2 regions of the Virgibacillus dakarensis genome follow, and region 1 is predicted to be linked to the other one. Evidence: riboswitches for the same ligand, from Rfam matches in the RefSeq annotation. Region 1 holds a riboswitch; the other holds the start of a gene.
What was found. Region 1 has a riboswitch for thiamine pyrophosphate ahead of CZ382_RS10365 (lipoate--protein ligase family protein). Riboswitches for the same ligand answer to the same signal wherever they lie in the genome.
Positions count from the first base shown of each region.

Region 2: another riboswitch for thiamine pyrophosphate. It lies ahead of thiW (energy coupling factor transporter S component ThiW); the one in region 1 lies ahead of CZ382_RS10365 (lipoate--protein ligase family protein).

Region 1 is NZ_LT732554.1:159,840-165,184, reverse strand. It holds gene CZ382_RS10375 (heavy metal translocating P-type ATPase) at 1-920, shown strand, start outside; gene lipA (lipoyl synthase) at 1,175-2,134, opposite strand; gene CZ382_RS10365 (lipoate--protein ligase family protein) at 2,136-2,966, opposite strand; TPP riboswitch at 3,085-3,189, opposite strand; gene CZ382_RS10360 (AraC family transcriptional regulator) at 3,350-4,273, shown strand; gene CZ382_RS10355 (ABC transporter ATP-binding protein) at 4,485-5,261, shown strand; gene CZ382_RS10350 (YusW family protein) at 5,310-5,345, opposite strand, start outside.
Region 2 is NZ_LT732554.1:262,537-267,881, reverse strand. It holds gene thiM (hydroxyethylthiazole kinase) at 1-131, opposite strand, end outside; gene thiD (bifunctional hydroxymethylpyrimidine kinase/phosphomethylpyrimidine kinase) at 128-934, opposite strand; gene tenA (thiaminase II) at 931-1,620, opposite strand; TPP riboswitch at 1,686-1,790, opposite strand; gene thiW (energy coupling factor transporter S component ThiW) at 1,796-2,284, opposite strand; TPP riboswitch at 2,369-2,484, opposite strand; gene CZ382_RS10840 (peptide MFS transporter) at 2,567-4,054, opposite strand; gene CZ382_RS10835 (MarR family winged helix-turn-helix transcriptional regulator) at 4,358-4,798, shown strand; gene CZ382_RS10830 (DHA2 family efflux MFS transporter permease subunit) at 4,828-5,345, shown strand, end outside.

The DNA.
Region 1 (5,345 bases):
TCGGAATGAAGGAAGATCAGCTAATAAAGCTGGCAGCTGAGGTAGAGGCACGTTCGGAACACCATTTAGGACGAACGATTGTAAAAGAAGCCAAAAATAGAGATATGGCACTCACGAATCAGCCATTCAATTTTGCAGTAAAAAAAGGTCAAGGTATAACCGCAACGCTTGATAAGAAGCATGTAGTCATTGGAAATAGAAAATTATTGGAAAATAATGGTACCAGGGTTAATAATGATGCCTACTCATTTGCAATACAGGAAGAAAAATATGGGAATACGGTCATTTTTGTGGGTGTTAATAACCAGCTGGCAGGGATTATTTCGATAGCAGACCAGATCCGCCGCGAGGCCCGTGAAACGATCGAACACTTGCGGGCATTGGGAATAAAACAAACAATTATGTTAACAGGTGACAACAAACATTCCGCAAAAAAAGTGGCGGATCAACTGGGAATTGATCGCGTGTTTGCTGAAATGCTGCCGGAAGATAAAGTTGCCCAGATTAAACAATTAAAAGCGGAAGGAAAACGGGTAGCGATGGTTGGGGACGGAATCAATGATGCACCAGCAATTGCACTAGCCGATGTGGGGATTGCAATGGGGGCGGTCGGAACTGACGCAGCAATGGAAACGGCAGATGTTGTTTTAATGGGCGACAACCTTGCCAAAATTCCATACACCTATCGTTTGGCAAAAGCAACTGTCCGGAACTTGAAGCAAAACATGTTCTTTGCAGTCGGTACGGTCGGGTTACTATTGGCGGGGGTGCTCTTTGGCAAAGTATTCCTAGCATCCGGCATGCTAATTCATGAATTGAGCGTATTAATTGTCATCCTGAACGCTATACGACTTGTACGATTTGGGAAAAGGAATAAGAAACGGATCTGGCCTATTAACGGAAAATTAGCTAAGGCATAAATGTAGTGGCTGTCATGTTATCGAAGTACCTTTTGCATGACAGCCTCCACTATATATGAGCGCACAATCTATTAAGGCAGCGCAACGTAGAATCGATCGAGTGCCGTTCAAAATCGATGGGTACAATCCAACATCGATTGAGTGCCGTTCAGAATTGACCGGGCGCAAGCCAGAGTCGATCGAGTGCCGTTAAAAAACGATCGAGCACAAGCCAAATTCCATCAAGTGAAGCTCAAATCAATCGAGTACAATACTTATTTTTGAAACATCTCTACTTGAAAATCCACTTTTTTATTTTCTTGCTTCTCATAGCCTTTCATATAATCAATTCTGCGTTGGGCGGATGCTTGCGATACTTGTTCATCTGCATGATAGGACGAGCGGACAAGTGGGCCTGACTCACAGTGACGGAAGCCTTTCTCCAAAGCAATTTCCTTTAGCTCGGCAAACTCATCCGGGTGGTAATAGCGCTCTACCTTCAAGTGTTTTTTCGTTGGCTGTAAGTATTGCCCGATTGTCATAATGTCCACATCGTGTGCCAAGAGATCATCCATAGCCTGAATAATTTCTTCTTTTTCTTCTCCAAGCCCCACCATAATACTTGATTTCGTTGGTGTGTTTGGGGCAATCTCTTTAACACGCTGCAGCAATTGCAGGGAACGATCATACATCGCCCGTGCGCGGACACGCTTCGTTAATCGGCGTACGGTTTCAATGTTATGGTTAAAAATATCCGGCTTACTATCCATTAATGTATGAAGGCTATCATAATCACCCTTCATATCGGATGGAAGGATTTCAATGGTACAGCCAGGGTTCTCCCGGCGAATGGCTCGAACCGTTTCAGCAAATACGGCTGCCCCACCATCATTCAAATCATCCCGCGCTACTGCTGTAACTACCACATGCTTTAATCCCATAATAGCCACGGATTCAGCGACCCGTGCAGGTTCCCCCCAATCAAGCTCATTAGGTAACCCGGTTTTTACTGCACAAAAGCGGCAGCCGCGTGTACACGTATCCCCTAAAATCATAAATGTTGCCGTTTTACGCTCACTCCAGCATTCGTGGATATTCGGGCAGCGGGCTTCTTCGCAAACGGTGTTTAACTTTTTATCGCGCATTAACTTTTTAAGGCCTCGATAGGATTGGTTTGTATTGATTTTTGTTTTCAGCCATTCCGGTTTTCGTATGTATTCTTCTTGTTTAGCCATTTTACACGCTCCTTAATTGATGTTTGAAGTTCCATTCGTTTGTGTTGTATTTCTTCTCAGCAAGCTGGTATACTTCATCCCATTGCTCATTGGTTAATGCAAATGGAAATAGTTCTATGTCTACTCCTGTTTCAAATCCTGTTTTAAACGCGTCTTTCATGGTGTCAATTGAAATAGGTACATTAGACTCTTGACTGATCGTTGTTGCTTTCTTATCAAATGCCCTTCTGTTTCTTTCCCGTAGTTCTTCGCTCGGAAAACGGAACAGATCGAAAAGCATGATTTTATCAATCGATCGTGGTATCGACCCGTGCTGCAGCAGTACTCCTTTTTGACGAGTTTGTGCATTTCCAGATATTTTCTTTCCATTCACCATTAATTCATATAATGCAGGTTTTTCAAAGCATACGGCAGAACGGCTCTTGTTTGATTTCGTTGTTTCCGCATAATTTACTGTAATCCCGAGCTTTTCATACCCTGCAAAAATCCCCTTCGATAGTATGTAATAAGCTTCTCCAACTGAAGCCGGGATATAGGGCTTATCTTCCGCAATAATGATGCTGTAAGTTAGCTCATCATCATGCAAAACAGCGCTTCCTCCAGTCAACCGTCGAACGAGTGGAACCTGATAACGATCTAATGCTGGTAAATCAATTGCTTTATCAACATTCTGAAAATAGCCAACGGACAGGCTTGGTGCAGACCATTGATAGAAACGTAAAATTGGAGGTGTTTTCCCCTCACTATGCCAATGAAGCAACAACTCATCCAACGCCATATTCACTATGGCATCGTGTATCCCAGTATCGATAAATCCCCATTCATCACGCACATGTATCGCCTCCTCGTTTTGTTATGTTATGTCCTGAAATACGTGGAAGGGTGATAAAAAAACAAAAACCGCTCCCCAGTGGAATGCAGCTTTGGTTGTATGTACAATTAGTTCCATGTTACATACAGCTACACTTCCCCACGCTGGTATTACCTAGATCGGGTGCAAAGGGTCAGAACGAAAATGTTCTTCTCAGCTCTTGAAAGCTCCCCTAGTGAATTTGTTGATATTTTTTAAACTATTTATATGGTAAAGGGATTCATACAGATTGTAAAGCAAATTGGAAATTTTAGCTGTTTGGATTACCTTCTTACGGTATAATAAAAGTTAACGATTCCAGGATTAACAACCTTTGATCAAAGACATGTCTTTAAAAAGCACAGATGAACAGGAAAGAAGAATTGTCACCTGATAAAGTTGCATTAAGAAAGGAGAGAACGATTATGGAAGGGTTGCAGCGAATGATTGCCAGCATTGATTACATTGAGAAAAATTTAGACGCTGACCTCCCTATTGAACATGTGGCAATGGTTGCATGTATGTCTAGATTTCATTTTCAGCGAATGTTTCATATGTTGACGGGTGTAACCGTTGCTGATTATATCAGACGCCGAAGATTAACCTTGGCTGCTCAGGAATTAACGCATTCGAAAAGCAAAGTAATTGAGATTGCGTATAAGTATGGCTACGAGACTCCGGAGTCATTTTCCAAGGCGTTTCGTAAACTGCATGGTTTAAGTCCATCAGCCGCACGCCGTTACAATCAATCGTTGAAGGCATTCCCTCGTCTCTCTTTTCAAATTCAATTAAAGGGTGATGAAGAAATGAATTACAGAATTGTTGAGAAGGAAGCGTTTCGGGTTGTTGGAAAAGGAATACGTACGGCAACAATTGATGGTCAAAACCATCGTGATATTCCAGCTTTTTGGGATGAATCGAACAGGAACGGATTTACGGAGAAGCTCGTAAACGATTGTGGTTCAATGGGATTACTTGGTGTATGTATGGAATTTGATAAACAGCAAGAAGAATTAACTTATTTTATTTGTGCTGAACGGAGTAATCAAGCGGTTCCTTCCGATTGGGAGGAAAAGGAGATTCCGGCATCAACGTGGGCGGTTTTCCAGGCGATCGGTCCGGTGCCGCATGCGATTGAAAAGATATGGGATCGTATTTTTTCCGAATGGTTTCCCTCAACCGGGTATGAGCATGTTGATGCACCGGAAATAGAAGCTTACCCGCCAAATGGCGATGTAACGGCTGAGGATCATTGTTGTGAAATTTGGATTCCAATTGTGAAGAAGTGATGTTTATTAATAGCAGACACTCAAACGAAAGTCTGAATGTCTGCTATATATCGCAGTTTTATCTCAGCCAATAATGAATCTGATAATTGTCTTCTCAAATCCATGCAATAATTCGAATAATTTGTTTTTCTCCCAAACCAAATGTAGTATATAAGAAATTCATCATATGCTAGATTAGAAGAATGGGCGGCTAGAGAGGGGAAGGACAGCATTGGACAAAATAGTAGATATACAGAATATTTCATGGAAAAGGCACGGGGAAACGATTATATCGGATATCAGTTGGGGGGTCTCAAGAGGGGAACACTGGGCAATTCTTGGACTGAATGGTTCTGGAAAAACGACATTATTAAATATGATAAACGGCTACATTTGGCCGACGACGGGAAAGGTTAGTGTATTGGGGAAACCGTTTGGACAAACTGATATTCGGGAATTACGGAAATCAATTGGCTGGGTCAGTTCCTCCCTTCAAGAAAGAATGAAGGGGCTAGAGACCGTCGAAGATATAATCGTTAGCGGGAAATTTGCTTCCATCGGGTTGTACGAAAATCCAACAGAAGCTGATGTTGTAAAAGCCTGCAAGCTTATGGAGCAGCTTCAATGCAGTCATTTGCTAGGAAGAACCTATCAAACCTGTTCGCAGGGGGAGAAGCAAAAGATTCTTATCGCACGTGGTTTAATGGGATCACCAGAGTTATTGATATTAGATGAGCCGACGAACGGTCTTGATTTTATTTCCCGTGAGGAGCTAATGTCTTCCGTTAATCAATTAGCTGTACAGGAGAATGCACCAACGATCCTGTTTGTAACCCATCATATAGAAGAAATATTACCTGTTTTCACGCACACCCTATTATTAAAGCAGGGAACAGTTTATGCGAAAGGGAAAAGGGAAGAAATGTTAACCGGCGGACATTTATCACGTTTTTTTGATTTGCCTGTCCAAATTGACTGGAGTAACGATCGGGCGTGGATGACGCTTTAATTGCGGAATCAAAAGCAAAAAAGGTCTCCGTCAAGGAAGACCTTTTTACTACTTTCTGTCCTCAAATTCAAGTTTCGTATTATC
Region 2 (5,345 bases), 100 kb from region 1:
GCATTTGCCATCGCTGGAATACCGCCAAAGGATAATAAACCGTTAGCGGTAAAGTTCATAACAACCTGGTTTGTTAAATGGTGGATCAGTGGGCTCTTTTCCCTGACTTCCCGAATGACGTTTCTGTTCATTGCTTTACCTCCTCGGGCCGTGTTGCCCAGTGATTTGTTGGACCATTGCCTTTGCCGATGGAAAAGGAATGACGGATTGCGGCGGTTACATAGTCTTTTGCCTGTTTTACTGCTGCAGGCAATGGTATTCCTTTGCTTAATAAAGCTGTTATGGCTGCGGAATAGGTACAGCCTGTTCCGTGTGTGTTGTTTGTATCAATTCGTTCTGAGGAAAAACGGTGCATCTTGTTTCCGTCATATAAAATGTCAATTGCCTTACCATCAAGATGACCACCTTTAACAAGGGCTGCACCAGCACCATGCTTAACTACAATTTGTTCGGCAGCCTGCTGTAAATCATTCACGGTCTTAATAGATTCCCCTGTGATGTATTCTGCTTCCGGAACATTCGGGGTAACCAGTGCAGCGAGCGGCAGAAGCTGTTCACGTAAAAAGTTTCTGGCTTCTTCAGCAATTAACGAATCACCGCTTGTCGCGACCATTACCGGATCCATGATATATGGCACGTTTAAGGGTGTGATTTTTTGAACGATGACTTCCATCATGTCAATATTGGCTATCATCCCTGTCTTATACGCTTGAAAGGGTATATCAGAAATAACAGAATCCAGCTGTTTTTCTATCATGTTAATCGGGATATGATGAACGTCTTGGACACCGGTTGTGTTCTGAGCTACAACCGATGTAATGATAGACATTCCATAACACGTAAATTCCTGAAACGTTTTTAAATCAGCCTGGATGCCAGCACCGCCACTTGGATCCGTCCCAGCAATGGTTAAGGCGCATGGTATTTGGTTCATCGGCTTCCCACCAGCTTTGCATCAGGCCATTCTTCACGGGTGTAAGCCATTTCCCAAAAAGACCATTCCAGTTGACAGCTTTTACGGAAAGCTTCCTTCATACGTGTTTGTTCCGTTATAGAGGCTTCCATGGCTAGTTCATCCAAACGATTACGCATTGTCGTCGTAATTTTTTCCACACTTTCGTCCGCATAGAAACGAATCCACTTATAAAAGGGATGATTATCTGCTGGTTTGTACGTTTTCATCAATTCCTTCCCGATTTCCAAATAAGTCCAAGGGCAAGGAAGCAGTGCACAAATTATTTCTGCCAGCGTACCCGTCTGTGCATGATACATCATATGTTTAACGTAATGATCAGCAGTAGGTGGCAAGGCATATCCTTGAAGTTCATCATAGTTAACCCCGATTGATTCGCAAAAGTTGTGGTGTGGATGGACTTCACTGTGCAAAACAAATTGAATTTGGTCGTTAAAAAAGGCCATATCCCTCCGATCATTGGATTTGGAAATTGCCATTCCGTATATTTTTATAAATGCATTAAGGTATTCAAAGTCTGCTTTAATGTAATGTTCCAATGCTTCTTTTGGGACATTTCCTTTACCGATTCCCTGTACAAACGGATGGGTAAATATTGCTTGAAAAATATCACTGTTTTCGTCCCTGAGATCTTGAGAAAAAGTCATGATTATGCCTCCCTGGATTTTAGGAAGCTACTAGAGGCTAGAAAGGAAGAATCATAGAAAGGTATTTACGTCCTCGACTACTTCCCTCCGCTGGTATTAACCAGATCAGGTTCCAAGGGACTAAGAATCATTTTCTTTTCTCAGCCATATAGGCGCCCCTAGCAGTTCCGATATATTAAATATTTTGTAATAAACTACGTTGTTTCAATCGTATCACTATTAGCCAACCGATTAATGCTCCTGCTCCACTGCTGGCAAGAAATGATGGGAAGAAAAATAATGCTCCAACTGAATTTCCCATTAAAAGGTTAGCCAACGGTACAGCGAATAAAGAGCCTAAAACTCCGGTTCCAATGAATTCGCCAAGTGCAGCATATATTTTTTTGCCAAAGCTTTTGTACAGATATCCTGCCAAAAAAGCGCCAATCATTCCGCCGGGAAATGCAAGGATTGTGCCAAACCCAAGCAAATTACGGAGTAGCCCAATCATAAAGGCAATTATAACGGCAGGAGCTGGACCAAGCATCACTGCTGCCATGACGTTGACCGTATGTTGTACAGGGTAGGCTTTTGCAATACCTGCAGGAAACCATAGGATTTGTGCCCCAATCGTTCCTATGGCTACAAATACAGCCATCGTCGTTAATAAACGTGTCCGATTCATTTATTTCCTCCTTTCCGTTATAATATGAAAAAGCTAGGTCCATGGATAAAGGACCTAGCTTTTTAAAGGGAAAAGTTTATGTGTGATGATCACAGACTACTTCCCTCCGCTGGTATTAACCAGATCAGGTCCATAAGAGTCGGAAAGCTAATCCGGCTTCCCTCTCAGCTCACGGTTTCTGAGCACCCCTAGTAGTGGAATTACTATGAAACTTGCTTGTTATCGTAATCATAACAAAAGAATCTCAGTCTGTCACCTACTAATTTTAAAAAATATTGTTGTTTAATCAATACCTCGCATGAATTGATGAATTTTTTTCGATGACAAAAATAGAAGTAAACCAAGTAAAATAGAAATGCCACCGATTACCCCAAAATACAAAATTTCTGTATCAAACGAATATAATTTTACGACTTGCGCATTAATTGCTTGTGCCGATGCATTAGACAGGAACCATAGACCCATCGTTTGTGCTGAAAAGGCAGCAGGTGCAAGCTTTGTTGTTGCGGATAATCCGACAGGTGATAAACATAGTTCACCTAAAACAACCAGGAAGAAGCTAAGCACGAGCCATAATGGATTAACGAGTGTATCTGTGCCGTTAACAATCGCAGGGATAATCATAACAATAAAGGAAAGCCCTGCAAAAAATAAGCCAACTGAGAATTTTTTCGGTGTTGATGGTTGTTTGTTCCCCAGTTTAACCCAAAGCCATGCAAATACAGGTGCCAGTAAAACGATAAATAGTGGATTCAATGACTGGAACCAGGATGATTGAATTTCAATACCTGCGAAGTGCAGCAATGTCCGCTGATCTGCATATCGCGCTAAAATAATCGAGCCTTGTTCCTGAATCGCCCAGAACATCATGGCTGCCACAAACATTGGTATATAAGCCAGGAGACGTGAGCGTTCCACTTCGGTTGTTCGTGGACTCCGGTACATCACGATAAAATAAACGGCAGGAATGATAATTCCAAGAATACTAACAATCATGGTAAATCCATTTATTGTTAAGATCCCGGTTGGAATTGTGATAGCCCCCAATATAATTACGATAATAGCACCAATGCCGAAGCGGCCGAATACCTTTTTACGTTCTGCTGCCGTAAGTGGATTTGGAACGTTTGAACCAGCTGGTCCCAAATATTTGCCCTTGGTAAAAATGAAAACGACGAGACCGATAAACATTCCAATGGCCGCCAAGCTAAATCCAAGATGGAAGTTATATTCCTGTCCGACGGTTCCGACAATTAATGGAGCCAGTAATCCACCTAAGTTAATCCCCATATAAAAAATACTGAAACCAGAATCACGACGGTAGTCTTCCTTGCTGTATAAATCACCGACAATATTGGATACATTCGGTTTCAATAAGCCTGTACCAATAACAATCAAGCCCATCGAAACGAACAATCCTGTTAAACTTCCAGGAAAGGAAAGAACAATATGACCGAACATGATTAAAACGCCGCCATAAAAGGTTGTCCGAGCGCTTCCTAATAACCGGTCAGCAATCCAGCCGCCAATAATCCCAGACATGTATACAAGTGATCCGTAAACCGCCATAATCGAAGCGGCAGTTCCCTGATCAATCCCGAGACCGCCTTTTGACAGTTCGTAGTACATATAAAATAATAGAATGGCACGCATCCCATAGTAAGAAAAACGTTCCCAAAATTCCGTGAAGAATAGCGTAGATAATCCCTTTGGATGTCCAAAGAAACCCTTCTGCGGAATGTCTTGAATATTTTGATTATTTGATGACATGTTGTAGCCTCCTTGTATGACATGATCATTATACTATGCATTTATAAATTTGAAAAGTTATTTATTAGTTTAAATGGAGAAAATAAGTTGAATAGTCAGTAATACATTTTCGTAAGGTGAACCTTCATTCAGTAGGGGAGGAAGGGAAACCCTACTGAATGAAGGTTCATTTTATTTTTAGATGAATGCCCAAAAAGGTATTGACAGGTATATGGTATGCGCGTATAATTTGTTTCTGTTATGAAAATGTTTAGTAGTAAGATACTTATCAATTAACTAACCCGTTGCAAGGGGTGGAGTCGCATGATTGAAGAAGATTTCCTTGAGCTGGAAGATATCTTTAGAAAGATCATAAGAAAATTGCCTGGTCAGTGGAAGAAACATACAAAATTGGGATTTTCACGATCTGAAGTACTCGTGCTTTACAAATTACATCGTGATGGACAGCAGCGCGCATCAGAATTGGCCAGGGTTCTTTCTATTACAACAGGTGGATTGACAGGTATTACCGATAAACTTGTTGATGGAGGATACATTGAAAGAAACCGGACTGATCAGGATCGCAGGGTTGTCTATTTAACGATAACGGAAAACGGGCAAGAAATATTAAGAAATTTGTATGTTACCCGAAAAGCATTTATGGAAAGGCTTTTTGCGGGTATTTCCAAAGAGGAATTGGCGATGTTCAAGACCACGGCTACTAAACTTTTAGCCAATTTTGAGAATAACGACATGAAAGAGTGAACTTGTAGAATAGGAGATGAAATGAAAGAATGACAGATTCAACAACCGTAACGAATGTGAAAAAGGGGCCAATTTTGGCTGTTATTATTTTAGGAGCCTTTGTGTCGCTCCTGAATCAAACGTTGATGAATGTTGCCCTGCCTTCTATTATGGAAGATTTGGAAATAGGTGAAAGTACAGCTCAATGGATAACAACCGGTTTTATGCTAGTTAACGGTGTACTCATCCCGATAACTGCTTTTTTAATGGAGAAATTTTCAACAAGGCAATTGTTTATTACCGCGATAAGCCTGTTTGCAGTCGGTACGTTAATCTGTGGAGTCGCACCGGGATTTACGATTTTAATGACGGGAAGGGTTATCCAGGCAATAGGTGCCGGGATTATCATGCCGCTTCTGACTACAGTCGTTTTGGCGCTTTTCCCTGTTGAAAAACGCGGTGGTGCCATGGGTATAATTGGTATTGCGATAATTTTCGCCCCTGCTGTAGGACCAACATTATCAGGGTTTGTTGTACAAAACTATTCGTGGAGAGTATTATTTTACAT